DNA from 2 places in the Asticcacaulis sp. W401b genome. Region 2 is predicted to be linked to the other one. Evidence: riboswitches for the same ligand, from Rfam matches in the RefSeq annotation. Region 2 holds a riboswitch; the other holds the start of a gene.
The links. Region 2 has a riboswitch for cobalamin ahead of ACK8OE_RS02090 (TonB-dependent receptor plug domain-containing protein). Riboswitches for the same ligand answer to the same signal wherever they lie in the genome.
Positions count from the first base shown of each region.

Region 1: linked by a shared signal. The riboswitch ahead of ACK8OE_RS14255 (DUF1852 domain-containing protein) and the one ahead of ACK8OE_RS02090 (TonB-dependent receptor plug domain-containing protein) in region 2 are both predicted to bind cobalamin.

Region 1 is NZ_JBKFEE010000006.1:200,231-215,725, forward strand. Features, by position in the region: gene ACK8OE_RS14215 (glycoside hydrolase family 43 protein) at 1-441, opposite strand, end outside; gene ACK8OE_RS14220 (MFS transporter) at 438-1,706, opposite strand; gene ACK8OE_RS14225 (glycoside hydrolase family 43 protein) at 1,703-3,367, opposite strand; gene ACK8OE_RS14230 (endo-1,4-beta-xylanase) at 3,378-4,487, opposite strand; gene ACK8OE_RS14235 (glycoside hydrolase 43 family protein) at 4,688-6,832, shown strand; gene ACK8OE_RS14240 (molybdenum cofactor guanylyltransferase) at 6,861-7,403, shown strand; gene ACK8OE_RS14245 (SLC13 family permease) at 7,583-9,331, shown strand; gene ACK8OE_RS14250 (methionine synthase) at 9,334-10,362, opposite strand; gene ACK8OE_RS14255 (DUF1852 domain-containing protein) at 10,375-11,379, opposite strand; cobalamin riboswitch at 11,480-11,672, opposite strand; gene ACK8OE_RS14260 (hypothetical protein) at 11,799-12,989, opposite strand; gene ACK8OE_RS14265 (hypothetical protein) at 13,099-14,280, opposite strand; gene ACK8OE_RS14270 (response regulator) at 14,277-15,182, opposite strand; gene ACK8OE_RS14275 (Tat pathway signal protein) at 15,356-15,495, shown strand, end outside.
Region 2 is NZ_JBKFEE010000001.1:427,420-442,914, reverse strand. Features, by position in the region: gene ligA (NAD-dependent DNA ligase LigA) at 1-1,378, shown strand, start outside; gene ACK8OE_RS02100 (hypothetical protein) at 1,421-1,675, opposite strand; gene ACK8OE_RS02095 (aminopeptidase P family protein) at 1,768-3,600, opposite strand; gene ACK8OE_RS02090 (TonB-dependent receptor plug domain-containing protein) at 3,673-5,502, opposite strand; cobalamin riboswitch at 5,625-5,939, opposite strand; gene ACK8OE_RS02085 (TetR/AcrR family transcriptional regulator) at 6,000-6,566, opposite strand; gene ACK8OE_RS02080 (SDR family NAD(P)-dependent oxidoreductase) at 6,723-7,442, shown strand; gene ACK8OE_RS02075 (sulfate/molybdate ABC transporter ATP-binding protein) at 7,488-8,522, opposite strand; gene cysW (sulfate ABC transporter permease subunit CysW) at 8,534-9,379, opposite strand; gene cysT (sulfate ABC transporter permease subunit CysT) at 9,382-10,275, opposite strand; gene ACK8OE_RS02060 (sulfate ABC transporter substrate-binding protein) at 10,289-11,317, opposite strand; gene metC (cystathionine beta-lyase) at 11,560-12,723, shown strand; gene ACK8OE_RS02050 (helix-turn-helix transcriptional regulator) at 12,790-13,521, shown strand; gene ACK8OE_RS02045 (Hsp20 family protein) at 13,686-14,162, opposite strand; gene fba (class II fructose-bisphosphate aldolase) at 14,422-15,462, opposite strand.

The DNA.
Region 1 (15,495 bases), on a different contig from region 2:
ATATTTGCGCCCGTCATCGTCATGGAACAGCGACGGATCGAAGCCGCTGCTGTTGAGATAGATGGGGTCGGACCATTCGCCGTCGATGGTGGGGCAGGTGACCAGATAGTTGTGGAAGTCGCGCAGGGACGCGCCGCTGGCCCCGCCGACCGTGGTGCGGCCATAGCGTTTCACATCGGTATAGATGAGATAGAACAGGCCGTTATCGTAGGTCAGGCACGGGGCCCAGACGCCGCAGCTATCGGGGGCGCCGCGCATGTCGAGTTGCGCCGGACGGCGCAAAGGCCGCGTAATCAGCCGCCAGTGGATCAGGTCGCGCGAATGGTGGATCTGCACGCCCGGATACCACTCAAAGGTCGAGGTGGCGATGTAGTAGTCGTCGCCCACGCGCACGATGGAGGGGTCGGGATTGAAGCCCGGCAGGATCGGATTACGGATCACGTCACAGGCTCCGGTTCAGCCTTTGGCGCGCGGACCAGCGTCCACAGCACCACAGCGGCGATCAGGTCGAGCAGACCCAGTATCACAAAGAAGGGCTCATAGCCGATGGTGCTGACCAGCGCACCGATGGCCAGAGAGAACAGCAAGACCCCCAGATTGGCGAAGGTCCCGGCCATGCCGGTCACCGTCCCTACCTCGTTCTTGCGGAACAGGTCCGACGACAGGGTGATCACCGTCACCGACAGGGTCTGGTGCGCAAAGGCCCCCAGACACAGTAAACCGATGGCGACGAAGGGGCTTTTGACCCAGCCAACAAACATGATGCCGGTCATCAGCACCGCGCCCAGCGTAAACACCCAGCGGCGCGCGTCGATCAGGCCGATGCCGCGCTTTTGCAGCCACAGCACCACCGCCGGGCCAAATAGGCAGCCGATATCGGCAAAGACGAACGGCAGCCACGCAAACAGGGCAATCTCTTTCAGGTCAAAGCCGCGCGCGGTCGAAAGATAGAGCGGCATCCAGAAGGTCAGCGTCCCCCAGGTCGGGTCAGCCAGAAAGCGCGGCAGGGCAATGCCCCAGAAATTGCGCTGCCCCAGAATCTTCAACGGCGACGGGCGCGCCGCCGTGGCCTCAAGATGGCGCTCCTGACCGTCGCGGATATAGCTGCGCTCACCGTCCGAAATGGCCTTATGCTTGTCCGGCGACTGATAGAAGAGGAGCCACAGGACGACCCAGACCAGAGCGATAATGCCGGTAATCACAAAGGCGGCGCGCCAGTCGTAATAGAGGATGGCCCACACCACCAGCGGCGGGGCCAGCATCGAGCCCAGAGACGCGCCGATATTGTAGATGCCGCCCGCCAGCCCGCGCTCCTTCGCCGGGAACCATTCGGCAACGACCTTCAGGCCGCCCGGATGCGCCACCCCTTCGGCAAAGCCCAGAAGCCCGCGCAGCATGGCCAGCCCCTGCCAGTTGCCGGCAAGGCTGTGGGCGATGGTGATAATCCCCCACGCCGTGGCAAACAGGGCAAAGCCGATACGCAGACGGATCAGGTCGAGTATGTAGCCCGCGATCGGCTGCATCATGATGCCCAGTTGAAAGGCACTGGTGATGTAGCTGTATTGCTGCGGCGTCAGGCTGAGTTCCTGCGTCAGGGTGGGGGCGGCAACGCTCAGCGTGCTGCGCGTCAGGTAGTTGATGATGGTGCCCAGCATCACCAGAGCGATGATCCACCAGCGCAGATGCCCGATCCGTTTCAGCATCATTTCGCCTCATAGGCATAGGGCCCGATGAGGGTGCCGACAAAGCCACCCGCCTTACGCGTCGACAGGAAGGTGATATCGACGTCGCGGCTCAGAGTGCGGGTCTGACCATCCGCCGTATAGTCGGCCGTCAGGCGTCCACCGTCAAAGCGCAGGGTCAGGGTGACGTCGCGCGCCATCAGCGGGGCCGCGGCGATCAGCTTGTCTGCCGCTGTGTTTTCACGGGCATAAAGGGCGATCTGCGGCTTGCCGTCTATGCGCGTCAGGCCGAAGAACAGCCAGGCGTCATCGTTTTGCATGGCCGCCAGTCCGGCCCGGTCACCGTCTTTTTCCGGGCTGTAGGTGAGGGTCGTGGACACAGTGGCTATGTGGTGCTGCTGACGGTGGGCGATGAAGGCCAGCGTCCCTTTCAGGTCGCCGAGCGCCGACCCAGAATTGAGCACCAATGCCCCCTTGTCCAGCCGATAGACGGGTGTGTGCGGCGTGCGCACCCCGATCCACGACAGGGGCAGGCTCTTGCCGTCAAACGCTTCGCTAAAGCCGAAATCGCCATTGACCGGCTGAGCTGGGGCGGCCTGCGCCGGCAGGTTGGGCTTTTTTTCCGTGAAGGGAATGGCCTTGCCGTCTTCCAGAATGACCGGCCAGCCGTCCTTCCACGTCACGGGCAAGAGGAAGGTTTCGCGTCCGATATTGTACAGGTCCGGGCCATAGGGCCGCGTAGCGAGGAAGGTCGCCCACCATTCCCCCGTCTGGGTCTGCACCAGCTTGGCATGACCGGCGGAGGTCACGGGGTTTTGGCGCGCCGGGTCCAGTGTGCGCTGGCTGAGGATCGGGTTTTTGTCATAAGGCACAAACGGCCCCCGCACGCTTTTCGAGCGCAGCACCACCTGCGAATGCTGATCACCCGTGCCGCCTTCGGCCGCCGTCAGGTAGTAGAAACCGTCCTTACGCAGGATGTGTGGCCCTTCGATCCAGATGGGCTTTTTGGAAATATCGACACCGCCATTGACGATTTGCGTGCGCTCACCGACCAGTTTCAGCGCCTTGTAGTCGAATTCCTGAACCCAGATGGCGCGGTGGCCGTCATAGCGCGGCGTCTCGTTCGGCGCGCCATTGTTGACGATATAGGCCTTGCCGTCCGTGTCCCAGAAGATCGAGGGGTCGATGCCTTCGAAATCGAACCACACCGGATCAGACCACGGCCCCCTCGGGTCCTTGGCCGTGATGACGAAATTGCCTTTGCAATCGACGCAGGTGTTGACGATGTAGAACAGGCCGTCGTGATAGGAGATATCCGGCGCGAAGACCCCGCGCGACACCTTCAGCCCATCGAAATTGAGCTGTTCCGGGCGGCTGATCGCATTGGCGATCTGCGTCCAGTTCACCAGATCCTTTGAATGAAAGATGGGCAGACCCGGAAAGTGCGTAAAGGACGAATTGACGAGGTAATAGTCGTCGCCGACGCGCGTCACCGATGGGTCAGGATAATAGCCCGACAGGATGGGGTTGAGATATTCCCCCGGTCCCGCCTTCGCCTGCTCCTGAGAGCGGCCCTCATAGGTGAAGCGCTCAAAGCGCGCCGGCTCGGCCACAGCCGGTAAGGACAGGCCCACAGACAGGGCGGCGGAGAGGGCAGCCAGATATCGCATTGCCAGATATCGCATCGTCTGTCTCCTATCGTTTCGGGGCGGCCTTCAGCGCGGCGGCAATGGCCTCACGCAGGGGCTTGGGGCGATACTGGGCGTCATAGGGAGTCGGGCGTTGCGGCGTCTTGTCGGCGCGCGGCGTCCAGCCCTGAAGCCAGCTATGGTTATCGCTCATGCCCCAGCACAGGAACTGATCCAGTTGCTTGTAAGAGAACATCAGGTCGAGATAGTCCTTCGCCGCTGCGGCCACCCCGGCGTCGCGCACGGCGGTGTCGGTCGGCAGGTCCTTGTCATTGACGTCGAATTCGGTGATCAGCAGCTTGTAATCCATGCCCACAGCCGCGTCGATAAAGGCGCGCCACTGATCGTGCTGCGCCTCCTTGATGTGGCCGTCATTGCCGATATGGCTCTGGATGCCGAAGCCATCTATCGGGACGTTTTTCGCCCGCAGGGTTTCCAGCAGTTTGAGCACGCCCTTGCGGTGCGTCTCGTTGCCACGCTCCCACGACATATAGTCGTTATAGACCAGTTGCGCCTTCGGGGCGTATTCACGCGCCGCCTCAAAGGCGATGCGGATACACTCGAAACCGAGCGCCCTGGTAAACGGCGTGTCGCGGATGTCGCCGGTCTGGGGGTCGATGGTTTCGTTGACCACATCCCACGAAAACACCTGATCGCCGTAATGGGTGCAGACGCGTTTGATGTAGTCGCGCAGATAGCGTTCGGCCTCGCGCGCCGGGTTTGCGCCAAAGTCAATATTCAGCAGCCACTTCGGCATGAACTCGACCTTGTTCCACAACAGGGTGTGCCCGCGCAGTTTCATGCCGTTATCGCGCGCAAAGCCCGCAATCGTATCGCCGGGCGCGAAGTTATAGCGGTCCGGCTGGGTGGCGATGACATGGACCTTGAATTCGTTCTCCGGCACGATCACGCCGCATTCGGCCTTCAGTATGTCCAGATAGGCCGGTTCCATGGTGCCCGCGCTCAGCGCCGAACCGAACAGGATTCCCTTTTCGGCGGCCAGTGTCCGCAGAGACGGCCCGCTGGCGGCAAGAACAGGGGTGGACGCCATCACCGGAAGGGCGGCAGCGCTCAGGCCCGCCAGCACGTGGCGGCGTGTCGGAAGAAGATTAGGCATGGGTATCCCTGCACGAAGCTTGTTTTTTATGTTAACGCTAACAAATCACGGTTTCCTCGCCTCTGTCAATTGGCGATCAAGTCATGTCCGGGTTTTTGCTATCCCCCCTCAAACGCCCGAGCAGGCGCGCGGCGAAGCGCGATTGACCGGATAACTCAGACTATTATAGTGCGCCCAAACACCGATAACAGGAAACGCTCATGCCCGCCCGCCCCCTGCCCGGCCTTGCGCTGACGGCGCTGTTTGCTCTTTTCAGCCTGTCTGCCGCGGCGCAGACCCCGCCCGCTCAGGTCCTGCCCAAAACCACGGCGGCGACGACCTGGACGCCGGACAATGGCAATGGCACCTTCACCAACCCATTGTTTAACGACGAATTTTCCGATCCTGATATTATCCGCGTCGGCGACGACTACTATATGACCGGCACCACCATGCACACCATGCCCGCCCTGCCGGTGCTGCATTCGAAGGATCTGGTGAACTGGCGGTTGCTGGGCTACGCGCTGGACCGTCTGGAGATGGGGCCGGAATACCGCCTCGAAGGTGGCAAGGATGCCTATGGGGCGGGCATCTGGGCCCCGGCGCTGCGTTATCACAACGGCACCTTCTACATCTTCTCCAATATCAACGGTTACGGGATACAGGTGTTCACGGCGACCAACCCCGCCGGGCCGTGGACGCACAAGTCGCTGAACAGCAAGATTCACGACCTGTCGGTGCTGTTCGACGACGATGGCAAGATCTACGCCGTCTATAGCTATGATGAGGTGCGGCTGGTCGAACTGAAACCCGACCTCAGCGGCGTGGTTGAAGGCAGCGAGCGAGTGATTATCCCGGCGGGCAACGCCATGGGCGAAGGCCATCACTTTTACAAGATCAAGGGCAAATACTACATCATAAGCGCCAACTACGCCCCGGTCGGGCGGATGCAGGCGGCACGCTCAGACAGTCCGTTCGGCCCCTATGAGACGGTGACGATCAGCGCGCGGGAGACCATGGGCACACAGTTCGGCTGGCGCACCCAGGGCATCGGGCGCAGCCTGCCGGCCCCCGGTGACACAATCAGCGTTTCGCCGCCACCGCCGGGCGGCAATGCCTTCGGGGCCGACCCCTTGCATCAGGGCGGGCTGGTCGAACTGCCCAATGGCGACTGGTGGGGCTTTTCGATGATGGATGTGAAGTCGATGGGGCGCACCACCTTCCTGTCGCCCGTCACCTGGCACGATGGCTGGCCCTATTTCGGCCTGCCCGGCAATCTGGGGCGCAGCCCGCGCACCTGGCTGAAACCCGCTACGGGGGCCACCGTCGCCCCGACCCCGACCTATCAGCGCAATGACGACTTTTCCGGCCCGAAGCCCCAAGCGGTCTGGCAATGGAACCACGTGCCGGACGACACGAAATGGTCTCTGTCTGAGCGGCGCGGCTATCTGCGTCTGCACAGCCTGCCCGCCCCGCACTTCCTGCTGGCGCGCAACAGCCTGACCCAGCGCGTCATCGGGCCGGAATCGACGGCGACGACGACGCTGGATGCCAAAGGGCTGAAAGACGGCGATGTGGCCGGTCTGGGCCTGCTCAACATCCCCTACTACTGGCTGGGTGTGGTGCGTGACGGTCAGGCCTATCGCCTGCGCTTCTACGATCAGTTGACCAACACAACCATCGAGGCCGCCCTGCCGGGACCGCGCGTGCAGTTGCGCGTCAGCGGCAATTACGACACCGAGCTGTCGCAGTTCAGCTACTCCACCGACGGCAGGACCTTCACCCCGATGGGTGGCGACGTGCGCACCGCCTATCAGTTGCGCACCTTTCAGGGCGTGCGCTTCGCCCTGTTTGCCTTCAACGAAAAGGGCACGACCGGCGGGCAGGCGGATTTCGACGATTTCCGCGTCGATGAGCCTCTGGCCGACCGCTCACAGAACATTCCGGCGGGCAAGGTCGTGACCATCCGCAACTTCGCCAATGATCAGCCGATGTGGGCCAATCCGCACGGCATGTTGCACTTCGCCGCCAATGGCTCAAAGGCGGCCGCCGGCCCCGGCGCGCGCTTCCGCGTCCACGATCGCGGGCAGGGGCGCGTGGCGCTGGAGGCCATGGATGGCAGCGGCTTCCTGACCGTTGTCGGGCTGGGCCTGTCGTCGGACGTGCGCCTGATGAAGACGGAAACGCCGGACAGCCTGTTCCAGTGGCAGGACATGCTGCGCAAACAGTTCATGCTGATGTCGCTGCGCACGCACCGCTATCTGGGCCTTGACGTGCGTACCGGTGAGCCCTACGCCGCCGACTGGCCCGGTGCCGATCCCGACCGCAAGGACGGCACGGTGCTGGTGTGGGAAGAGGTAAAGTAACGCGGAGCCCTTTTGGAGATCAGGCCACATGTCCCTTGCCGGTATTGTGCTTTGTGGGGGGAAATCGCGCCGCATGGGCGTGGATAAGGCCGGCCTGACGTTCGAGGGCCGGACGTGGCTGGAAGTCGCCGCCGACGCCCTGACGGCGGCGGGGGCAACGCATATCCTCTATAGCGGGCGGCCCGACCTGCCCGGCGGTCTGGCCGATCCTGTCGCGGACAGCGGTCCGGCCGGCGGCGTGCTGGCGGCCCTGACGCAGGTTGGCGCGGAGGTGGATCAGGTCCTGTGCGTGCCCGTCGATATGCCCGAACTGTCGCCCGATACCCTGCGTCTGCTGGCCGCGCACAAGGGTATCGGTGCCTGTTTTGAAGGGCAGCCCCTGCCCTTTGCCCTGCGCCTGAGCCCGGCGGTCCTTGCGGCTGCCCATGAGTGTGTGACCACCGCCCCGCGCGCGCCATCCCTGCGCGCCTTGCTGCGGCAGGTGGGCTGCGTCGAACTCCCGGTCCCGGCGGGTCTGACCTTACGCAACCTGAACACGCCGCAGGACGTCGCGGCCCTTAGAGCGAAATGACTTTAGGTTGAATCGCCATTTCGCTCTAAATTTTTGTTTTGTCGCGATGTTTTTGCGGAAAACCGCTCACACTTTTCCGCACATCGCTCTAGGCTCCGCGCCTGAGCACATTCCCTATCGCCCCTTTACCGGTGTTGCGGGCAGTAGAAAGACCCTGCCTTCGACCGGACCCCCGCTGAATGGACTTAAGCCCCTTTGTTTCTCCCGCCCTGATCAGTGCGCTGATCCTGGCCGGGGCCCTTGTGCTGTTTGTCACCGAACGGGTGCGCCACGACTTAATCGCCGTGCTGGCGCTGCTGGCCGGGCTGATCACCGGCGTCGTCAAACCTGAGGACGCTTTAAGCGGCTTTGGCGACCCCGCCGTGGTGGCGGTGGCCGCCGTGCTGATCGTCGGGCGCACGCTGGAACTCAGCGGCGTGGCGGCCAAGCTGGCGCGTTACATCATGTTCGGCAAGGCGACCTACAGCCTGCAAATGGCCATGCTGATGGCCGTCGGCGCCCTGTTGTCGGCCTTCATGAACAATATTGCCGCGCTGGTCATCGTCATGCCGCTGGGGGCAGAAATCGCGCGTCAGAACAAGAAGGCCGTCGGCACCATCCTGATGCCGCTGGCCTTTGCCACCATTATGGGCGGCATGATCACCCTGATCGGCACCCCGGCCAATATGATCCTGTCGTCGGTGCGCGAGGAGCGGCTGGGGCAGGGCTTCGGCTTCTTTGCCATGGCACCGGTCGGCATTGCCGTGGCCGTTGTCGGCATACTTTATCTGGCCGTCATCGGCTGGCGACTGCTGCCGCCGCGCCGCGGCACGATGGAAGGTCACGCCGCCCCGTGGAAGGTGTTTGAACTGACCCTCACCCACGCCGTCGAACTCAGCCGCCACGCCCTGTCGAAACAGTTGCACGCCAGCCGCACGCGCCTGCTGCGCCTCATCCGTCGTGACAAGATCATCGACTGGCCGGAAGAAAATCGCCTGAAACGCGGCGACAAGCTGCTCCTTCTGTCGCGCTATATGCCCGGCGACGTGGCCGACAGTCTGGAGGTCAAGACCGCCGCGCCGCTACCCGCCGAGCACGAGGTGACGGCGCACATGGTCGTGGCGCACGGCTCCCCCATCATCGGGGAGCGCTACGACGCCATCACCCACCGCAGCGGCGGCGCGCTGAATGTCACGGCCGGCGGGCCACGCGCCGCCCGCCTGAAACAGCCGCTGGGGGGCATCCTCCTGCAAGGCGGCGATCAGTTGTTTATCCGGGGGCAGGCCGCCGATATTGCGCGCTTTGGCACGCAGCAACGCCTGCTGGAAATCGACCGCGCCGACACCGCCCCCGTCAATATCCGCGCGGCGATCCAGACGGTCGGCATCTTCGTGCTGGCCATCGCGGTGACCGTGCTGTTCGACGTTTCCCCCGCCCTGACCTTTCTGGCGGCGGCAGCGGCCATGGCGGCCCTGCGCCTGATCCCTGCCCCGGAAATCTATAAGTCGATCGACTGGAGCGTCATCGTCCTGCTGGCGGCCATGATCCCGGTGGGGCAGAGCTTCGAAAGTTCGGGCGCGGCGAAAATGGTCGCCGATGCGCTGGCGGGCGGGCTTCAGGGCGCGCCCCTGATCCTCTGCATCGCGGCGGTGTGCGGCCTCACCCTGTTCCTGACCATACTGCTCAACAATGTGGCTACGGCCCTGATCATGGGGCCGCTGGCTATTCAGCTGGCGCAGATACTCCACGTGTCGCCCGACGCCCTGCTGCTGGCGGTGCTGGTCGGCACCTCCTCGGACTTCCTGACGCCCATCGGGCATCAGAACAATCTGCTGGTCATGGCACCGGGCGGCTATCGCTTCACCGACTACGCACGGGCGGGCGCGCTGCTGGCGGTGCTGGTCGTGGCCACCACCGCCTTTGTGCTTAGCACGCTGTTTGGCGGGTAGAGTCAGGCCGTAAGCTCCCTGCGCACGATCGCCGCCCCGGCCCCCAGCGCCCGCAGCTTGCCCGTGGCGACCTCGCGCGACAGAGGGGCCATGCCGCAATTGGTGCAGGGATAGAGCTTGTCGGCATCGACGAATTGCAAGGCTTTGCGCAGCGTCTCGGCCACCTCTTCAGGCGTCTCAATAACAGAGCTGGCCACGTCAATGGCCCCGACCATCACCTTCTTGCCGCGGATCAGCTCGATCAGGTCCATCGGCACGCGCGAATTGTGACATTCCAGCGAGATGATATCGAGGCTGGAGGTTTGCAGTTTGGGGAAGGCCTCTTCGTATTGCCGCCACTGCGACCCCAGCGTCTTTTTCCACTCGGTATTGGCTTTGATGCCGTAGCCGTAGCAGATGTGCACCGCCGTCTCGCACCGTAAGCCCTCGGCGGCCTTTTCGAGCGCCGCCACACCCCAGTCATTGACCTCATCGAAGAAGACGTTGAAGGCCGGTTCATCGAACTGGATGATATCGACGCCGGCAGCCTCCAGCTCTCGGGCCTCCTGATTGAGTATCTCGGCAAAGGCCCAGGCCAGTTTTTCGCGGCTCTTATAGTGGGCATCGAACAGGGTATCGACCATGGTCATCGGCCCCGGCAGCGCCCACTTGATCGGCTGTGTCGTCTGCTGGCGCAGGAACTTGGCGTCTTCGACAAAGACGGAGCGCGGCCGCGACACACGTCCCACCACCGTCGGCACGCTGGCCTCATAGCGGTCGCGGATGCGGACCGTTTCGCGCTGGGCGAAATCGACTCCGTCGAGGTGTTCGATAAAGGTGGTGACGAAGTGCTGGCGCGTCTGTTCGCCGTCGCTGACGATCTCGATACCGGCCTGAAGCTGATCATCGAGCGCCAGACGCAGGGCGTCGCGCTTGCCCTGAGTCAGTTCCTCGCCATGCAGTTTCCACGGCGACCACAGGGTCTCCGGCTGGGCCAGCCACGACGGTTTCGGCAGGCTGCCGGCGGTGGACGGGGGAAGGAGTAAAGTCATGAGAATTACCTCTCAGGCGTAATGTGCGGACCACTGCTCAAGCAGGGTGCGATAGGGTTTGATGAAGTGCGCCTCGGCAAAGCGCCCCTGTTCGACGGCCAGACGGCTGCGTTCTTCGCGGTCATAGACCACCTGAGTCAGCGAATAGTCGGGGTGTTGCAGGCTGGGCTGATAGACCGCGCCCGCGGCCGAATTGGCGTTGTAGATTTCCGGGCGGTAGATCTTCTGAAAGCTTTCCATGGTGCTGATCGTGCTGATCAGCTCCAGCGGCGTGTAGTCGCAGAGCAGGTCGCCGAAGACGTAGAAGGCCAGCGGTGCGACGCTGCCCGGCGGCATAAAGAAGCGCACCTTTAATCCCATTTTCCGGAAATATATATCCGTCAGGGACTCGTCGCTTTGCTGGTACTCCACGCCCAGTATCGGGTGATGCGTGTCCGTCCGCCGATAGGTCTTACTGTTGGCGACGCTCAGGCAGATGACGGGCGGCTTGTGAAACTGCGTCCTGTAGGTTGGCGACTGGACGAAGCTGAGAAACAGGTGACCGTGCAGGTCGCCGAAATTGGGCGGCAGGCTGAAGTCAGAGCGGTCCCGGTTGTGCGCGGGCAGCACGACGCTGAAATCGTAATCGCGCACAAAGGACGACAGGTTATTGCCGGTAATGCCTTCGATGCGTGACTCCGTGTGACGGTCAAGTATGGTGGTTTTCAGAATTTCGAGCAGCGGGAAACGGTCATCGCTTGCCCGATCCGGAAGGCCGATCTCGACCGAAATGATGTCGAGTTCGACGGCGTAACGGTCAGCATTCGGGTTGTCCCAGTGGGCCAGCGCGTTGAAACGATTATCGATCATGCGCAAGGCGTTACGCAGGTTTTGCTGGCGGTTGTCGCCTCTGGCCAGATTGGCGAAATTGGTGGTCAGGCGCGTGGTTTGCGACGGCGTGTAGTGCTCATCGAAGCGAAGCCGCCGCAGGGTAAAATCGAAGTCTGCGCGCGGCGCGACAGGCAAAGGGTGTGACACGGTATTCCCCGTTTCTGTGGGGGAGCGCTTTGGGCACAGGTCCGCGATCCCGCGTCAGGCCGCAGGGCGAAGGACTCATGCCCGTGGCCCTCCGCCCGGGATGACAGATGCGGTCAGTGGCAGGTCTCCTGGCTTGCGGGTCACGGTTTCGATCCACCTTCTCAGGGCGCACCCCAATGGTCTTCCGGATCGACACTCACCGCCTACAGTTGCGGGGGCAGCGCCGGGTTTGGACCGGCTTCCCTCTTAGCCACGCTTTTTAAAAGGCGCGGACCGCTGACAGCCGGACCTTAGGCGGACGAGGCGCGAGAGTCAATAATGATATAAACATATCTTTATATGATTATGTTATCTGCAAATGAAAAGGCGAAAGCCCTCGCCTTCGCCCTCGCCTTTTGTGAACCGTCGAAGACTCTCGTTCACCCCGCCGGGATACTGGCGCGCAGAAAGCCGGAGGTCGTGACGCTGAAACTGGGGCGATCCTCGAACAGGTAGTTGAGCCCGCTTTCAAAATCCATCAGCACGTCGGCATATTCGACCGGCTTCATCGGCTTGCCCGACTGGATGGCGCGATTCATCCGGAAGCTCCAGAAGGCGGCGATGTGGTCCAGCGTGCCGATGATCTCCCCCAGTTCGGTGAACAGGCCGGAGCCATTGAGCAGGAAGCGTTTGAACGGCCCCGGCTTATTGTGGCTGACCAGATCGGCATAGGCCGTGTCATAGATTTTCAGCACGTCGTAGGCCTGATTGAGCGCACGCGCCATGCCGCGCGCCAGACGCAGGCGGGCGCTGAGGATATAGTCCTTTACGCGATCATCGCTGACGCCAAAGGGCTGATAGGTGCCGATACCGGCGAGGACTTCGCGCAGACGATCCTGAAGCTCAAGGTAACGCCACTTGTAATAGAGGAAGCCGCGCCAGGCGAAGATACCTTCGGCGAATTCCAAATCGGACATGCGGAACGTCTCTTTCAGCGGCCACAGTTCGCGGTCAAGCTGATCGGAGAGGATCTTGTTGCCGAGCTTCATCGAGGCCCCGGCATAGTGATCGCCCAGCGCCGTATTGACCAGCCGCTCGATCTCGCTGGAGGTGAACTGCATCATGCGCGACAGGTCGGCGGGCGACAGGCGCAGATAGATGCCCGCCGGGCGATGGCCGTGGCGCGCCAGGGTTTCACGCACCAGAAACGGGTCGAGCGACGGCAACTGATCCAGTCGGCGCAGAATTTTTATGTCCGGGTTCTTGTCGAAATCGCTGATCGACAGATAGTCCCGCGCCAGTTGCTCGAAACCGATCTGGTTGATGAAGATGCTCGACGCCCCCAGACGCAGGTCGAAATGATCGTAGGGCAGGATGATCTTGGTCACGGTGCGACGGGTGCCGTGATAGAAGTGCCGCTCGTTCAGGCGCAGGGTGTGTTTGAGGATGATGCAGCGGTTGAGCAGCGAGGACTGAAAGAAGGGATTGTCCCCATAGTCCTCATCCTTGTGGTGCAGGCGGTAGACGCGCGACAGGTTGAGGACCCGCGTTGAGGCGGCCGTCTGCCCCAGATTGGCCAGATTGCGGTATTCGCGGATGACGCGGTTCGATTGATCCGGCGCGCGGGTCATCTTGTAATGTCGGCGGGCCGTTGAAACCATCACGAACCAGACTGAAACGGAAAAAAGGTCAGTTTCGGACCGTATGGGACAGGTTCCAACAGGGCGTGAACGAAGACGGTTAATCCTCGTCGTCAGGCCCCAAAATCATCAGGCTGTCGTCAAAATCCATCAGCACGTCGGCGTATTCCAGCGCGGTCAGCCGCTGGGCGGCGAAACTCGACATCATGCGGTAGGTCCAGAAGGACGAGATATGCCCCAATATGCCGATGGTTTCGCCCAGTTCGAAAAACAGCTTCGGCCCCTGAAGCAGGAACTGACGGAAGGGACCGGGGTTTTGCCCCTGGGTCAGCGCGTGATAGGCGCGATCATAGATGCTGAGGGTGCGCGCCACCTCATTGACCGCCTTGGCGATACGTCGGCCCAGCCGCGGACGCACCTCACGCAGATAATCACGCACCTGATCGTCAACCGCGCCGACGGGCTGGTAAGAGCCCAGCCCCTGAATGACGCGGCGCATCTCGTTTTGCAGTTCTTCGTGACGCCATTTGAAATAGAGGAAGCCGCGCCACGAGAAGATGCCTTCGGAGAACTCTTCTTCGGACATGCGCAGCGTCTGGCGCAGGGGCGACAATTCCTGATCCAGCTCATTCGACAGGATCTTGCCGGCCAGCTTGATGCTGGCACCCCCGACCATCATATTGCCGAACGCCGTGCGCACCAGTTGCTCGATCTCGGCATTGGCGAAACCGATCATGCGCTGAATATCATGGGCCGAGATATTGAGATAACAGGCGCCGGGTTTGAAGCCATTGCGCGACAGGTGTTCGCGCACCAGAAACGGATCAAGCGACGGCAGGTCGTCCAGCAGGCGCAGAACCTGCACATCCATATGCGAATTGACATCGCCAATGCCGAACTGCGTGCGGCAAAAGGCTTCGAAGCCCACCTGATTGACCATGACCGAACGCCCGCCCAGACGCAGGTCCTCAGCGTCGAAGGGCATGACGATCTTGGTCGCCGTGCGCCGCGTGCGGCTGAACAGGTCGCGCTCATTGGCGCGCAGGGTGTGCTTGATCAGTATGGCGCGGTTAAGCTGCCGGTCGCGGAAGAAGGGCTTGGCGGCATAGTCTTTTTCGCCGGACATGACGAGCGCAATCGCTGCCAGATTGAGGACGCGGCTGGTCGAGGCCGTATCGCCCAGATTCGCCAGATTGCGCACATCGCGTGAGGCGGGCTTACCCTTGTCCGAACGCGCCTGAAACGCGCCTTTGGTCTGCCGGTAGGTTGCCACCGCACTCATGCCGACAGTCTCTTCCTCTTGCGATTCTTCACCAGCGCTTCAAGCTGACGAAGGATGGTCTGGGCTTCGGCCGTATCCTCATGGCGCAGGGCGTTCAGCCGGCGAATGGAATCCAGATGCACGTCCAGCACATCCGGTTCAGCCGCATTCCCGAAATATGACACATATTCCTTTAAAGAACGTGTAGCTTCGGCCAGCAGCCTCTGGCGATATCTTACCGCCTGCGTCTCGGCCTCGCTGGTACGCTCGATCAGGTAATCCAGCGTCTCCTTGTGCAGCCCGCCGCGCGCCGACATCAGGGCGTGCAGGGCCTCAAGCTCGACCGACAGGGTCTGCTGGAACAGGGCGCGCGAATGGCGGTCGGCGGCGGCCTCAATATCATCGACGCGGCGCATAAGACCGCGATAGTCCTCATCCTTGCGCCGGCGTCGGCAGGGGCCGACATAGCCCGCCGAGACGATAAACGGGCGCTGACGGCACAGGGCGGAGGCCACCCCACGCATCAGGCTGCGCGTCGAAAACGGCTTGATGACAAATTCATCGACCCCGGCATTGCGCGCTTCGGTCACATCGCGCGAGCGCTGACGCCCGGTCAGCATCAGCACGGGGATACGCGGATTGGGAAAGCGCGCGTCTTCATTCACCGCCGCCTGCCGCAGCAACAGCGTCAGATCAATGCCCGACAAACCCGGCAGGTTCCAGTCCAGGATCATCAGATCGGGATTATAGGCCCCCAGAAGCTCGATCGCCTCTTCGGCGTCACGGGCCTGAATCAGTTGCTGAAAACCAGAGGCGCGCAGCACCTCGACGATCATCCGCCTCAGTCCGTCATTATCTTCGACAATCAGGACCGTCGTGGCCGGCAGATTGACATGGCGCAACAGCGCAGAGGTTTCAGACATCAGAGAGGCACCGCAATTCTTCGCGGACGCACCCTAGCCTCAAATTCTTAATTCCAGCTTTAACCATTTGAAAATACATGGTTAATCGAAATTAAGCGTAAATGGAAACCGCCTGTAAACCCTGTTGTGCTAGCCTCAACCTCATGAACAGACGCGACCTTTTAAGATGGCAATTGTCCGGCCTGACCCTTATGGCGACGGGCAGCACGGCTTCACACGCCCTGGCCAGCGCGCCCAAGAAAAAGGGCGGCGGAGCCGACTTTGTGCAGATGCCGCTGCTGACCGTCTTTACCAAGGCGCGCGGCGGCAAGCA
Region 2 (15,495 bases):
TCACGAACGGTATCCCACTCAAACGAGTGTTCTCCAAGCATTCAGAGAATGGGGTTTTCAAGTCAATCCACGTTCTACTGCCACTGAAAATTTCCAAGGACTGCTAAGTATCTACGATGAGATTCAGCGCGACCGTTCTCGCCTTGGTTATGATATTGATGGCGTGGTTTATAAAATCAACAGGTTGGATTATCAGAGAATTTTGGGCTTCGTCTCGCGCTCGCCGCGCTGGGCCATCGCGCACAAGTTTCCGGCGGAACAGGCCCTGACCCACCTGAAGGCCATCGACATTCAGGTCGGGCGCATCGGTACCCTGACCCCCGTGGCGCGGCTGGAGCCGGTCAATGTCGGCGGCGTGGTGGTGTCGAATGTAACGCTGCACAACGCCGATGAGATCGCGCGCAAGGATATCCGCATTGGCGATCTGGTCCGTGTGCAGCGCGCCGGGGATGTCATCCCGCAGATTGTTGGTGTCGAGCTGTCTGAGCGTCCGGACGGGACGGAACCCTATGCATTTCCGACTGTCTGCCCGTGTCCGCTGAAGACCACCGTGGTGCGCGAACTGAACCTCAAGGGCGAAGAGGGGGTGGCGCGCCGCTGCACCGGCGAACACGCCTGCCCGCATCAGCGCGTCGAATATCTGAAATACGTCGTCAGCCGTAAGGTGCTCGATATCGAGGGCTTGGGCGAAAAGCAGCTTCAGAAGTTCAGCGAAGAAGGGCTGATCCGCGAACCGGCGGACATCTTCACGCTGGAGGCGCGGGACAAGACGTCCCTGACGCCGCTGCGCAACCGCGAAGGCATGGGTGAGACCTCAGCGCGCAACCTGTTCAAGGCTATCGAAGACCGCCGCCAGTTGCCACTCGACCGCTTTATTGCCGCTCTGGGGGTCAAGGGGGTTGGGGAAACCACCGCGCGTCTGCTGGCGCGGGCCTACCATTCGGAAAGCGCCTTCCGCGACGCCATGACGGCGCTGGCGGCGGTGGACGAAGAGGTGAAGGCGGCGCTCGACAATATGGATCAGGTCGGACCGTCTCTGGTGGCGGCGCTGATCGAGTTCTTCTCGAACGACCACAATGTTGGCATCTATCAGCGCTTTGTGGCGCAACTCAGCGTACAGGATGCCGAGGCCGTGGCCGGGGATTCGGCGGTGTCGGGCAAGACGGTGGTGTTTACCGGCACGCTGGAGAAGATGACGCGCGACGAAGCCAAGGCGCAGGCTGAACGTCTCGGGGCCAAGGTGGCGGGCTCGGTTTCGGCCAAGACGCACATTGTGGTGGCCGGGCCGGGCGCGGGTTCAAAGCTCAAAAAAGCGGCTGAACTGGGTGTTCAGGTGATGACCGAGGACGAATGGCTGGCCTTTATCGGGGTGGCATGAGGCTTTAACCCTCCCCCTGAAAAATTAGGGGAGGGCTTAAGATCAATCCATCGCAGTGGCGAAATAGGCCTGTTCCTGCGCTGTCAGTTGTGGTTCGGGGAACAGGGTGCGGTCGGCCAGCGATACCATCCCGAACAGGGCGATCAGACCGGCCAAAAAGCCCGTCCCGATCAGGAAATGCCTGCGGGCGGCCTTGCGCGCTTCGGCTTCGGGCGACAGGGCGCGTGCCGGGCTATGCGAAACGGTGAACTGACCGAAGGTGTCGGTGGCGGGTTGAAAAACGGTGCTGGCAGGCATGGTGTCCCTCCGCAGACTGATGGTTACGGGGACACCTTATGCCCTGCCGGATAAGGGCGCAGGTCGTTCTGATTTTGCCGGATATAAAGCCTTTATAAGGGCGCGCAGACGGTTTTAAGCCAGTCTGCCACCTCCGGATTTACGCGCGGCGACAGCAGGCGTAGCACCTCCGCATGGTAATCGTCCATATAGCGGCGCTCGGCCTCGCTGAGCAGCGACACCTCAATCAGGCTGCGATCAATCGGTGCCCAGGTCAGGTTCTTGAAGCCCAGCATCGGGCGTTCACCCCCGGCGATGGGGGCCGCTTCGGTGACGTATTGCAGGTTCTCGATACGGATGCCGAAGTCGCCGGCCTTATAGAAGCCCGGCTCGTTGGAGACGATCATGCCGGGTTGCAGGGCATAGGCATTGAGCGCCTTGGCGATGCGTTGTGGGCCTTCGTGCACACCCAGATAAACGCCGACGCCGTGGCCGGTGCCGTGGTCGTAGTCGAATCCGGCGTTCCACAGGAACTGCCGCGCCAGCACATCAAGATGCGTGCCGGTCGTGCCGGCCGGGAAGCGGATGGTGGCCAGTGCAATATGCCCCTTAAGCACCAGGGTGAACATGCGTTTGTGTTCGGCGCTCGGTGTGCCGATGGCCATGGTGCGGGTGACATCGGTGGTGCCATCGACGTACTGACCGCCGGAATCGACCAGCAGCAGATTACCGGGCGCGATGCGGATATTGCTCTGTTCGGTGACGCGGTAATGCGGCAGGGCCCCATGCGGGCCGAAGCCGGAAATGGTGTCGAAGCTGAGGTCTTTCACCACCCCCGAAGCAATGCGCAACGACTCCAGCTTTTGCGCCACTTCGATTTCCGACGGCAAGGCGGTCTGCGCCTCAGTGGCCACCCAGTAGAGAAATTCGCTGAGGATGGCACCATCGCGTATATGGGCTTCGGTGGTCCCGGCGATTTCTGCGGCGTTTTTGCAGGCGCGTGGGACAAGGCAGGGATCATCGCCCGCAACGGCGGTGGCCCCGGCCCCTTCGATGGCCTGCACCCACCAGGCCGAGGACCAGTTGGGATCGACCAGCACGCCCTGACCGGACAGGGCCGTCAGCGCCGCCGGGATGTCCGTGGGCGTCTTCAGTGCCACCTCATTGCCCAGCCATTCGCCAAGGCCTTCCGTGACCTTGGCCGGTTCGAGGAACAGTTCCGCCGTGCCGTCGGCCTTGAGCAGGGCCTGCGCCAGCGGCAGGGGCGAACGGATGACGTCGCCGCCGCGCACATTGAACAGCCACGCAATAGACGACGGTGCGGTGATCAGAGCGGCGGCCACGCCCTTCTGACGCAGGCTTTCGGCCAGTTTGGCGCGCTTGTCACCCGACGCGACGCCTGCAAATTGTATCGGTTGCGCCACCACCGGCGTCATCGGCTGAGCCGGGCGCGCCGCCCCCCAGGCGAGGTCGATGGGGTTTTCATCCACGGCTTTCAGGGTGACGCCGACGCTGGTGGCCGCCAGTTGCAGCGCCTTCAGCGCCGCCGGGCTGTGCAGGCGCGGATCATAGCCGATGACGCGGCCGCGCGGCTGAGCGGCGATCTGTTCGGCGATGGCGGTGGCGGTGAAATCAACGACCTCGAACACCGAAGGATCGGTCTGTTCGCGCGACTGCAGGGTGTAGCGACCGTCGGCAAACAGGATGGCTTGCTCTTTGAGGATCAGGGCCGCGCCCGCCGAACCGGTAAAGCCCGATACCCAGGCCAGACGCTCATTGGCGTCGGGCAGATATTCGTTCTGGTGCTCGTCTTCGTGCGGGACGATAAAGCCGTCGATACCGAGACCGGCAAACTGCGCCCGCAGCGCTGCGACGTGGGTCACGCCCTGCGACGGGTGGGTGGTGACGCTGTAGGTTTGGAAAACGTGTACGGTATCGGCGGTCATGGTGGGGGCCTCGGTCGATGGAGGCCCCCTATATAGACCGTCAGGATTTGGTTTCAAATCCTATCATCGGTCTCAATATTTGGCGCGCACGCCCAGCCACAGGCGGCGACCAACCGAGCCATAGTTGGCGGCGGTTTCATAGTCTTCGTCCGTAGCGTTTTCGACGCGCCCGAACAGCGCCACCGTGTCGTTCAGCGCATAGCTGGCGCGCAGGTCGAGCAGGGTGTAGGCGTCCAGTCGCCGGGTATTGTAGATGTTCTCGAACGACTTTCCCGCATAGCGGACGGAGGCGCCCAGTTCGAGCGCCTCCGTCGCCTGCCATTCGACGCTGGCATTGCCCAGATGACGCGGCGCACGGCCCAGATCGTTGCGGAAGGTGGCACTGGTACGGGCGTCGTCGCGGGCGATAATGTGGCTGTAATTGCCCGACAAACGCACGCTTTGGGTCAGCCTTGTCTCGCCTTCCAACTCGATGCCATAGGCCTTGGTGCGGGCGATATTGCCATAGCGGAAGGACGACAGGTCATAGTCGATCTGATTGTCGGTCTTACGCCCGAACAGCGAGACACCGATGCGGCTGTCGTTCGTGCCATAATAATCGACGCCGACATCGAGATTGGTTGCTTCTTCAGGCTTGAGCTTGAGATTGCCGGACCAGCCGTCATAGAGCTGATACAGGCTGGGGGCCTTGAAGCCCTGACCCAGGCTGCTGCGCAGTACCACAGACGGCGACAGGGCATAGGCGACGGCGACCTGAGCGATGGTGTTGCCGCCAAAGACCGAATGATCGTCATAGCGCAGGCTGGCGTTCACTGTCAGGGCGGGCGTCACGTCCTGACGCAGTTGCGCGAACAGGCCGTTAAGGGTGACGCGCTTGTTGAGGCCTGAGGCAATAGCTTGCGAGCGCTCGCTCGACGCACCGAAGACCAGTTTGGACGTCTCCGACAGGGCCAGAGCCCCGGTGTAGTCGAAGCTGGTCTGACGGCCTTCGAACGGATAGGCGGTAGCGTTGGCGAGGTCAGAGGTCGAGCGCTTCGTCGTGCTGTAGCTCAGGGTGAAGGTCTGCTTCAGCGCGCCGTCAAAGGAATGCGTGTAGTAGCCGAGGCTGGCCAGATTTTCGTTTTGAAAACCGGTGTCGCGGGTGTCGGCCAGTTGGAACTCTTTGTTATAACCGTCGAAATCGTAGTCGCTTTCGGTGCGGGCCAGACGGGCGCGCAGGCCCGACGTCTCGCTCAGGGCGTAGTGGACATAGGCGTTGAGGTGCTTTTGCGTAAAGCCGTCCTTTTCCACCCCGCCGCGCAGCGACGAGACGCCGTCATCGTCGATATAGGACGCCGCCAGACGCCAGCTCAGTGGGCCCGTCTTGCCGCCGATACCGGCCTTGCCCACGACGTATTCATCAAGGCCTTCGAGGGAGCCTTGCGCCTCAAAAGGGGCCTGGGGCGTGCGGGTCGTCACCGACACCACACCGCCGATGGCCTGCGAGCCCCACAGGGTCGAAAGCGGGCCGCGCAGGATTTCGACGCGCTCGGCATCATTCAGCGCCAGCAGGCCGAGGTTCAGCCCGCCGCCGATCATCGACGGGTCGCCCAGCTTCACGCCATCGACGATGAACAGGCTGCGGTCGCTTTCGGCCCCGCGGAAGCGTGCCGTGCCGGCCTGACCGGGACCGCCGGTCTGAGAGATGGAGACGGACGGGGTGAGGGCGATCAGGTCTTTCAGATAGACCGACTGACTGCGCTCTATGGCGGCGGCGTCAAACGTGGTGACGCTCTGCCCCACCTTGGACAGGGCCACCGGTTCACGGGTGAGGGTGACGATCACCTCCTGCGGGGCGTCATCGGCCAGCGCAGGCGAGGTGAGGAGGGCGGCAAACGCAACGCCGCAAAGGAGAGTTTTCAAGGTCTTATGCCTATTCACAACAGGACGAGCGCCCCGGACGAGCCAGTGCGCACCACGAATCGTCTCTGAGGAAGGCCTCCGGTTAAAAAGGCTTATCCGCTCTTGTGGCACACCCCGACCACGCGAAGGACGACAGCAGGGGCAGGTCTCCTGGCTCACGTCTGATCCCAACGGCCGAAGATGCTTAGCGCATCCGTCCGTTGAAAGCTCGCGAATGTCTCATCTGCATCTATGGCATGAGGCATTCGCGAACGGCATACCAAGTGTCATTTTCAATGACCCTTGGTATAGGCGTGTTCTGCCGCCTTCCCGGTTTGGAAACAACCAGTGGCGTATGGCGGAACACTCGACGCTTACAGTTGCGGGGACAGCGCAGGCCTTGCACCTGCTTCCCTTTTAAGCCGCATCTCTGCGGCACCGTCTGCACAGGGGCGGGCGTAGGGGAGCAGGGGGAGAAGGTCAAGCGCGGTGCGCGTGTATAAAGACAAGTGTGGCGCTTAGGACGCGGTGCCAGTGCCTAACAAGACCCGCAACACCGACTTGGCCGCGTCGAAGGGGACCGGGCTGCGCGTGGCCTGAGCGGCGACGACCGCCCCGTTGAACAGGACCATCGCCTGATCGGTCAGGGCGTCGGGGTCTGGGTGGCCGGTGAGGTCACTCAGCTCACGGACCAAGGCGCGCATATCAGCGAACATGGCCGTCGCGGCGGCCTCAATCTCCGGCTGACGGCCGCCAAATTCTTGACGCGCCGAGATGGCCAGACAACCGCGGAAACAGCCACCGGCAAACAGGCTCTGGCGCAGGTCGAACAGGGCCATCAGACGTCCCTTCGGATCAGGACTCAGCGCTTCGACCCTGGCGCGCAGTTGCGGCAGGGATTGTTCGCGATAGTGATCGACCAGCTCGGCGATCAGCGCCTCCTTGGACGGAAAGTACTTATACAGGGTGCGCTTGGAAATGCCGGTATCGGCCATCAGCGTATCGACGCCCAGACCGAAGCCGTGATCGTAGAACAGCTCAAAGGCGTGGTTGATAATGTCCTGTTTTTTTTGCGGTTTAGTCATAGGGGCGCTTTTGACAGCAAGGTGCGGGAAGCCTGTGAAGTGGCCGATGTGAAAAAATATAGCTTATCGGCTTGCAAAAGTAAACAGAGCGGTTTACATCGAAGTCATATAAACAGATTGGTTTACTTTTTGAAGTCTGAACCCTCGGAGCCTGTCATGTCCCTCTCCAACCAAGTCATTTTCGTTACCGGTGCCAATCGCGGTATTGGTGCCGCCACGGTGCGCGAACTGCTCTCCCGCGATGTCAAAAAGGTCTATGCCGCTGCCCGTAATCCCGCCTCTCTGCCGGATTTTGCCGATCCGCGCGTCGTGCCGCTGGCGCTCGATATTACCAACGACGCTCAGGTCGCCGCGGTTGCCGAAGCGGCCGGGGATGTTGATGTCGTGCTCAACAATGCCGGGACGGCGGTGTTTTCGGACGTGCTGAACTCTCCGCTGGACGTGGTCGCTGCCGATTTCGACACCAACCTCTATGGCACGCTTAGGGTCATGCGCGCGTTTGCGCCGAAGCTGGTCGCCAAAGGCTCAGGCACGATTGCCAATGTCATCAGCGTCGTGGGCCTTGTCGCCGCTGCGTCTCTGGGCGGCTATTCGGCGTCCAAGGCGGCGCTGTTGTCGGTTACGCAGTCGGCGCGAGCCGGCCTGAAAGGCACGGGCGTCAAGGTGCTCGGTGTCTTCCCAGGACCGATCGACACCGATCTGGCGCGCGATATACCGATGCAAAAGGCGACGCCGGAAACCGCAGCCAAACGCATTGTCGAAGGGCTGGAAGCGGGTGAAGAATACATCTTCACCGACCCGGTAGCGGATCATATTGGCCATACCTGGCGTACCAATGCACCGGGCCTTGAAGCGGCGATGGCCGGGGCAGAGTGAGGCGACTGGCTATCCCCTCTCCCTCACGGGAGAGGGGCGGATTAACTAAAACGCATACACCTTGGACGGGCGCAGATAGACTGTGTCGTTCAGGCGCAGGTCTGAGGCCTCTGAGTCGTGGGCGTGCTGGGTTTCAAACACCTGCCCCGTTGAGCTTTGCAGTTCCAGACGCAGATTGGCCCCGGCAGGCAGGAGGGACAGCACCTTGGCCTCAAAGCCCGGTCCCTCGTCGTGCAGGTGCGTATCGAAGGGGCGAAAGCGAACGGTCTGTGCACCGCTGAGCGCCTTGGGGCTGACGACCGGGGCGCTGAAACCGCCGAAATCGGCCACCCCGTCCGACAGGCTGGCCGCCACCTTATTTGACGTGCCGAGAAAATCGAAGACAAAGGCCGATTGCGGATGGCGGTAAAGCTCCAGTGGCTTGCCGATCTGTTCGATCTGGCCGTCTTTCAGCACCACCACGCGGTCGGCGAGGTCGAGCGCCTCTTCCTGATCGTGGGTGACGAAGAGGGTGGTGACGCCGGTTTCATCGTGGATGCGGCGCAGCCAGCGGCGGAGATCCTTGCGCACCAGCGCATCGAGTGCGCCGAACGGCTCATCGAGCAGCAGGATGCGCGGATTGATGGCCAGCGCGCGCGCCAGCGCCACGCGCTGCCGCTGACCGCCCGAAAGCTGGCTGGGGTAGCGCTTGCCGAGGTCTTCGAGCTGGATCAGTTTCAAAAGGCGCTGCACCGTGGCCTGAATCTCCGCCTTGGACGGGCGCTCTTTGGACGGACGCACATTGAGGCCGAAGGCGATGTTCTGCGCCACAGTCATGTGACGGAACAGGGCGTAGGACTGAAACACCATGCCGACGCGACGGTCGCGCGCCGACAGCGTCAGATAGTCGAGGCCGTCGAAGTCGATACGGCCCGTGTCCGGACGGTCGAGCCCGGCCAGCAGGCGCAAAAGCGTCGTCTTGCCCGAACCCGATGGTCCCAGCAGGGCCAGAAACTCGCCCGGCTGGGCTTCGAACGACACATCGTTGAGCGCGGCGAAGTCGCTGAAGCGTTTGGTGATGTTTTTGACGACTAAGGACATATAAAGCTCAATCAGTGGCGGCGGTTGGCGGCCAGTTCGTCACCGAAGCGCCATTCCAGCAGGGTTTTCAGGACCAGCGTCACAAGTGCCAGACCGGCCAGCAGCGTCGCGGCCCCGAAGGCCCCCACACTGTCATATTCGTTATAAAGCACTTCGATGTGCAGGGGCAGGGTGTTGGTCAGGCCGCGAATATGGCCCGACACCACCGACACGGCGCCGAATTCGCCCATGGCCCGCGCCGTACACAAAAGCACGCCATAGGTCAGGGCCCATTTGATATTGGGCAGGGTGATACGAAAGAAGACGTCCCAGCCCGAAGCCCCCAGCGTTACGGCGGCGATTTCTTCGTCTGTGCCCTGATCCTGCATCAGCGGGATCAGTTCGCGCGCCACGAAGGGCAGGGTGACCAGCACGGTGGCGATAACAAGGCCGGGCAGGGCGTAGATGATTTTAATATTGCTGGCTTCGAGCACGCTGGCGAACCAGCCGTGCGCCCCGAACAACAGCACCCACACCATGCCTGAAATGACCGGCGAGATCGTGAAGGGCAGGTCGAGCACCGACAGCAACAGCCCCTTACCCGCAAAATCAAAGCGCGTCACGCACCACGCCGCCGCTATACCGAAGACGGCATTGAGCGGCACGGCGATGGCGGCGACCGTCAGGGTCAGACGAATGGCGCTGAGGGCGTCGGGTTGGACGATCGCCGACAGGTAGGGCTGAACGCCCTGTTTGAAGGCTTCGGCCAGCACATTGACCAAGGGCAGGACGATAACCAGCGCCATCCACACGGCGGCCAGCGCCATCAGCAGGAAGGCGGCGGGGGTCTTCGGTCTTTCGGGGGCGCGGGCTCTCATGCTCAGGCGCGTCCCCGACGCGATAGAAGCAGTTGCAGGGCATTGACCAGCAGCAGGCTAAGGAAGGCGAGGCTCAGCATGGCCACCGCGATGGCGGCCGCCCCGGCATAGTCGAACTCTTCAAGCTTGATAACGATCAGCAGTGGCGTGATTTCCGACACAAAGGGCATGTTGCCGGCGATAAAGATGACCGAGCCGTATTCGCCGACGGCGCGCGCAAAGGCCAGCGAAAAGCCGGTCAGCAGGGCGGGGGCCAGCGAGGGCACGATGACGCGCAGGGTGGTTTGCAGCGGCGTGGCGCCCAGAGTGGCGGCGGCCTCTTCGACCTCGGCATCGAACTCGGCCAGAACGGGCTGCACCGAGCGCACTATGAAGGGCAGGCCAACAAAGACCAGCGCTACGAAGATACCGAGCGGCGTATAGGCGATCTTGATACCTAAGGGCGCGAACAGGCTGCCGACCCAGCCATTGGCGGCGTACATCGAACAGAGCGACACGCCGGCCACTGCGGTGGGCAGGGCAAACGGCAGATCGACCAGTGCATCGACCAGTCCCTTGCCCGGAAACTCATAGCGCGTCAGCACCCAGGCCACGATCAGCCCGGCAAACAGATTGACCAGTGCCGCCAGAAGCGAGGTGGTGAAGGTCAGGCGCAAGCTGGCCAGCACGCGCGGATCGCTGATGGTTTGCCACACGCCGTCCAGCCCGTGTTCCCACGGACGCGCCAGAAGGGCGGCGAGCGGCAGGACGACGATCAGCGACAGATATGTCAGGGTGATGCCCAGCGACAGGCCAAAGCCCGGCAGGACGCGCGCCTTGTGCGTCGCCTTGGGCGGCTTGTAGCCTTCGGTGGCCAGCGGAACAGCGCCCGGCGTGGGGGTGGCGTTGACGGTCATAAAGGCCTTGGGCTTACTTGTTCAGCTTGACTTGCAGCGCATCGAAGGCCGCGCCCGCCGCAAAGAAATCGGCATGGGCTTTTTTCCAGCCGCCGAAGTCGCTGTCCACTGACAACAGGCGCAGTTGCGGGAACGTCTGCGTGAACTGCGCGGCGACGGCCTCGCTGACCGGGCGGTAGAAGTTTTCGGCGACCAGCTTTTGTGCGTCGTCGTCGAACAGGCCCTTCACATAGGCTTCGGCCAGTTCTCGCGTGCCCTTCTTATCGACATTCTTGTCCACCACGGCGACCGGCGGCTCGGCGCGAATCGACAGGGACGGATAGACGATCTCGAAATCCTTGGCTCCGCTGTCCTTCAGCGCCAGCAGAGCCTCGTTTTCCCAGGCCAGCAGGACATCGCCCTGACCGCGCTGCACGAAGGTGGTGGTGGAGCCGCGCGCCCCGGTGTCGAGCACCGGCACATTGCGATACAGCGCTTCGATATAGGCGGCCGGGTCCTGACCATTTGTTTTGGCCCAGCCGTAGGCGGCCAAATAGTTCCAGCGCGCCCCGCCCGAGGTCTTGGGGTTGGGGGTAATGACGCCGATACCGGGCTTAATTAAATCGCCCCAGTCCTTGATAGCCTTGGGGTTGCCCTTGCGCACCAGAAACACGATGGTCGAAAAGTAGGGGGTCGAATTGTGCGGCAGACGTTTGGCCCAGTCGGTGCTGATCAGGCCCTTTTCGGCAATGGCGTCGATATCGTGGGCCAGCGCCAGAGAGACGATATCGGCATCGAGCCCTTCGATGACGGCGGTCGTCTGCTTGCCGGAGCCGCCGTGGCTCTGATTGACCGTCACCGGCGTCTTCACCTTGGTGGCGAACAGTTTGTTATAGGCGACATAAAGCTCGCGCGTCGGGTCATAGGAGACGTTGAGCAGGGTCTTGGCCGACGCCTCACCGCTCTGACCGCAAGCCGCCAGAGACAGGGCCGAACCCGTAAGGCCAGCCGCTGCCGCGCCTTTGAGCAGCCAGCGGCGGGAAAGAGCAACAGATCGGGTCATGGTCGGTCTCCTGTACGGAAAAGGCCGGTTACGAATGCAATTTAGTAGGAATTTTACGCGCGTCTTTTGATAACGCCACAGCCTACCCCATGACGCAGCATATGCCAAATCCATGACAATTGGTCAGGCGACGATTTTTACCGGGTCGGATTAGTCGTTCTAATCTGCGATCCGGTCAATCTTCACTTGCGCCTGACGCCATTCGGCGGCAGAGCAGTCATCGTATACGAAAGGCCCATCATATGCGTGAAACCACCCGTGTCATCTCTCCGGTTCTGGATAAGCCCCGCAGCCGCCGCGCCGTCAATACCGGCGTCGAGCGCGGCTCGACCGTGCTGATGGAAAGCGCGGAGGTGCTGTATCGCGATGATATCAAGCCGACCTATGGCACCGAAGGCCTTTCGACCCAGCGCGAACTGTGTCGCCTGCTGGCCGAACTGGAGGGAGCCGAAGAGGCTTTTATACTGCCCAGCGGTCTGGCGGCGCAGACCCTGCCCATCTTCGCGGTGCTGAAGGCCGGCGATCACGTGCTGGCGGTCAATTCGGCCTATCGCCCGGTCAGGCGCTTCCTCGATACGCAACTGGCGCGCTTTGGCGTTGATGTCACCTGGTATGCGCCGTCTGCGACGCCAGACGAAGTGATGGCGCTCGCCACCGAAAAGACGAAGCTGATCTACCTCGAAAGCCCCGGCTCACTGACCTTTGAAATTCAGGATATCCCGGCCATTGCGCAGGCCGCCAAGGCGCGTGGCATCCTGACCTTCTGCGACAATACCTATGGAGCGGGCGTGTTGTTCAAGCCGCTGGCGCACGGGGTCGATATGTCCATGCAGGCCCTGACCAAATATGTGGGCGGCCATTCCGATGTGCTGATCGGGTCGGTGGCGGTCAATGATCCGGCGCTGGCCGAGGCGATTTACGATGCCATCAAGGCTTGGGGCTTCTTCACCTCGGCCGACGAATCCTATCTGGCCCTGCGCGGTCTGCGCACCCTGCACCTGCGCCTCAAACAGTCGGGCGAGGCGGGACTGAAGGTGGCGCAATGGCTCACCACCCGCCCCGAAGTGATCCGCGTGGTCCATCCGTGGCTGGACAGCCATCCGGGCAGCGACGTCTTCCGCCGGGATTTCAGCGCGCCCAATGGTCTGTTCCTCGTGGTGCTTAAAGGCGACGGCGAACCGGCCTCGCAGCGCTTTCTGAATGCGCTTAAACTGTTCGGGTTGGGTTTTTCGTGGGGCGGCTATGAGAGTCTGGCTGTCAATTGTGAACCGCAATTTATCGGCCGTCACAAACTGACCCCAGAAGATCATGCGCCGCTGGAAGGCAGCTATGTGCGCCTCTATGTCGGTCTCGAAGACCCCGATGACCTGATCGCCGATATTGAACAGGCTTTGGCGGCTTTATAGATTTTGTTTTTGCTTTGTTCCGGTCTTTGCGCTATGTCAGGAGTGGACTGACGCAGGGGAAGGGATATGTCGCGCGCCGCCCGGCTTTTGAATTTGCTACAGATTTTGCGCCGGCACCGTTATCCGGTAACCGGTGACTGTCTTGCGCAGGAGTTGAACGTCTCATTGCGCACCCTTTATCGGGACGTCGATGCCCTACGCGCTCAGGGGGCCGATATCGAAGCCGAGGCCGGGGTGGGCTTTCTGCTGCGGCCCGGTTTCATGCTGCCGCCGCTGATGCTATCTCACGATGAGATTGAGGCCATTGCGCTGGGGGTCAAATGGGTGGCCGGGCGCACCGACAAGGCCATTTCGGCGGCGGCGGTCAATGCGTTGGCCAAGATCAATGCCGTCCTGCCCGACGATATGCGCGACAGCCTGCAAACGACCGGCCTGATGGTACCACCGCCGTGGAAGGACGCCGAGGTGACGGAGTTTGAGGATCGTTACCTCAAAATGATCCGGCAGGCGCTGAAATCCGAGCGTAAGCTGATCATGGACTATAGCGATGTGAAGGAGGCGACGACGGCGCGTGTCGTCTGGCCGGTGGCACTGGGCTTTTATGAACGGGCGCGGCTGCTGGTCGGCTGGTGCGAATTGCGGCAGGATTTCCGGCATTTTCGCTCTGACCGTATTCGTAATCTGAGCGTTGCGGATGAGCGCTATCCGACGCGGCGCACGACGCTGCTCAGACAATGGCGCGAACTGGAAGACGCCATGTACCGGGCCTATGAGGCGCGTCAGGCCGAGACGGCATAAAAAACCGGAAGCGAGGGGGCGCTTCCGGCGGAGTTTCGGAGGGGGAGAGAGAAGGGGCGGGTCGCATCTCTCATCAGAGAGATACGAGAGACGCGACCCTTTCGGTCGGGGACCAAGGGCACCGATATGCGCCGACCGAAGCGGCATTCAGTGCCACACAACGTTTACTCGGCGGCTTCCAGTGCCTGCGGCGTGTTGCCGGAGGTCTTGATGGCAATCTGCTTCGGTTTCTTGGCTTCCGGGATTTCGACCACCAGATTGAGGGTCAGCAGCCCGTTGGCCAGTTCGGCTTCGGTGACGCGGATATGGTCGGCAAGCTGGAAGCGACGCTCAAAGCTGCGTTCGGCCAGACCGCGATGCAGGAAGGTGCGTGACCCGTCTTCGGCGTCCTTCTTGCCCGTAACGGTCAGGACGTTTTCCTTGACCTCGATATTCAGTTGATCAGGGCGGAAGCCAGCGACGGCGATTTCGATGCGGTAGGCGTCGCCATCCCCATCGGTGCCGGTGGCAATGCGTTCGATATTGTACGGCGGCCAACCCGGCGCGGTATCGGTGCGTGCGGCGGAATCGAGCAGGCTGACCAGACGGTCAAAGCCAACGGCGCTGCGGTACAGGGGGGAAAAGTCGATTTGAGTACGCATGAAAGTCTCCTTATCCAAAGCGAGATCGACAGCGGCGTAGAGCTGTCTTCGGTTGTCGGTTGGAACGCTTGCGCATCCCCGAAACGGGCGATGAAGCGGTCCAGAAAGACCCGGTGTCGGCGTCTTACGTCTATGGATTTGGGGAGGGTTTAGACGGCTTCAAGAGGGCACCCCAAATTTTGTAAACAAAAAAAGCGCAGGCGTGGGGCCTGCGCTTTTCGATGGTCGTCCCCCGCACGCGGGGGAGGTATGATCTCGATTAAGCCAGATAGTATTTCGCCATGCTCGACAAAGGCTTGGCCTTGATCTTCGAGGCGTTGCCTGCCGTGCCGAACTGCACAAAGCGGTCATAGCAGACCTGCTGCATCGCCTCTTTAGCGGGTTTCAGGTACGAGCGCGGATCGAAGCCCGCCGGGTTTTCGATAAAGTATTTGCGGATCGTGCCGGTGATGGCCATGCGGCAATCGGTGTCGATATTGATCTTGCGCACGCCGATCTTGATGGCCTTTTGCAGTTCTTCGACGGGCACGCCGTAGGTTTGCGGCATTTCCCCGCCATAGGCGTTGATCAGGTCCTGAAGCTCCTGCGGCACCGAGGACGAACCGTGCATGACGAGGTGGGTATTGGGCAGGCGCTTGTGGATTTCGGCAATAACGTGCATGGCCAGCACTTCACCGTCGGGCTTGCGCGAGAACTTGTAGGCGCCGTGCGAGGTGCCCATCGCGATCGCCAGGGCATCGACATTGGTTTTGGCCACAAAATCAACGGCCTGATCCGGGTCGGTCAGCAGTTGCGAGTGGTCAAGCACGCCTTCGGCCCCGTGGCCGTCTTCGGCTTCGCCCATGCCCGTTTCCAGCGAACCCAGCACACCCAGTTCGCCTTCGACGGACACGCCGCAGGCGTGGGCGAAATCAACGACGGTCCTGGTCACATTGACATTGTACTCAAAGTCGGCGGGCGTCTTGGCGTCGGCCATCAGCGAGCCGTCCATCATCACCGAGGTAAAACCGTTCTGAATGGCCGTGGCGCAGGTCGCCGGCGAATTGCCGTGGTCCTGATGCATGACGATCGGCAGTTCCGGATAGATTTCGACCAGAGCGTCGATCATCTTGGTCAGCATGATGTCGTGCGCGTAGTTGCGCGCGCCGCGCGACGCCTGAATAATGACCGGGCTTTCGGCCTTGCGGGCGGCGTCCATGACGGCCAGCCCCTGTTCCATATTGTTGATATTAAAGGCGGGTACGCCGTAATCGTTCTCGGCCGCGTGGTCGAGAAGCTGGCGCAAACTGATACGAGCCATGATAAATTTCCCTCTTTCATATGCTCAGTGAGG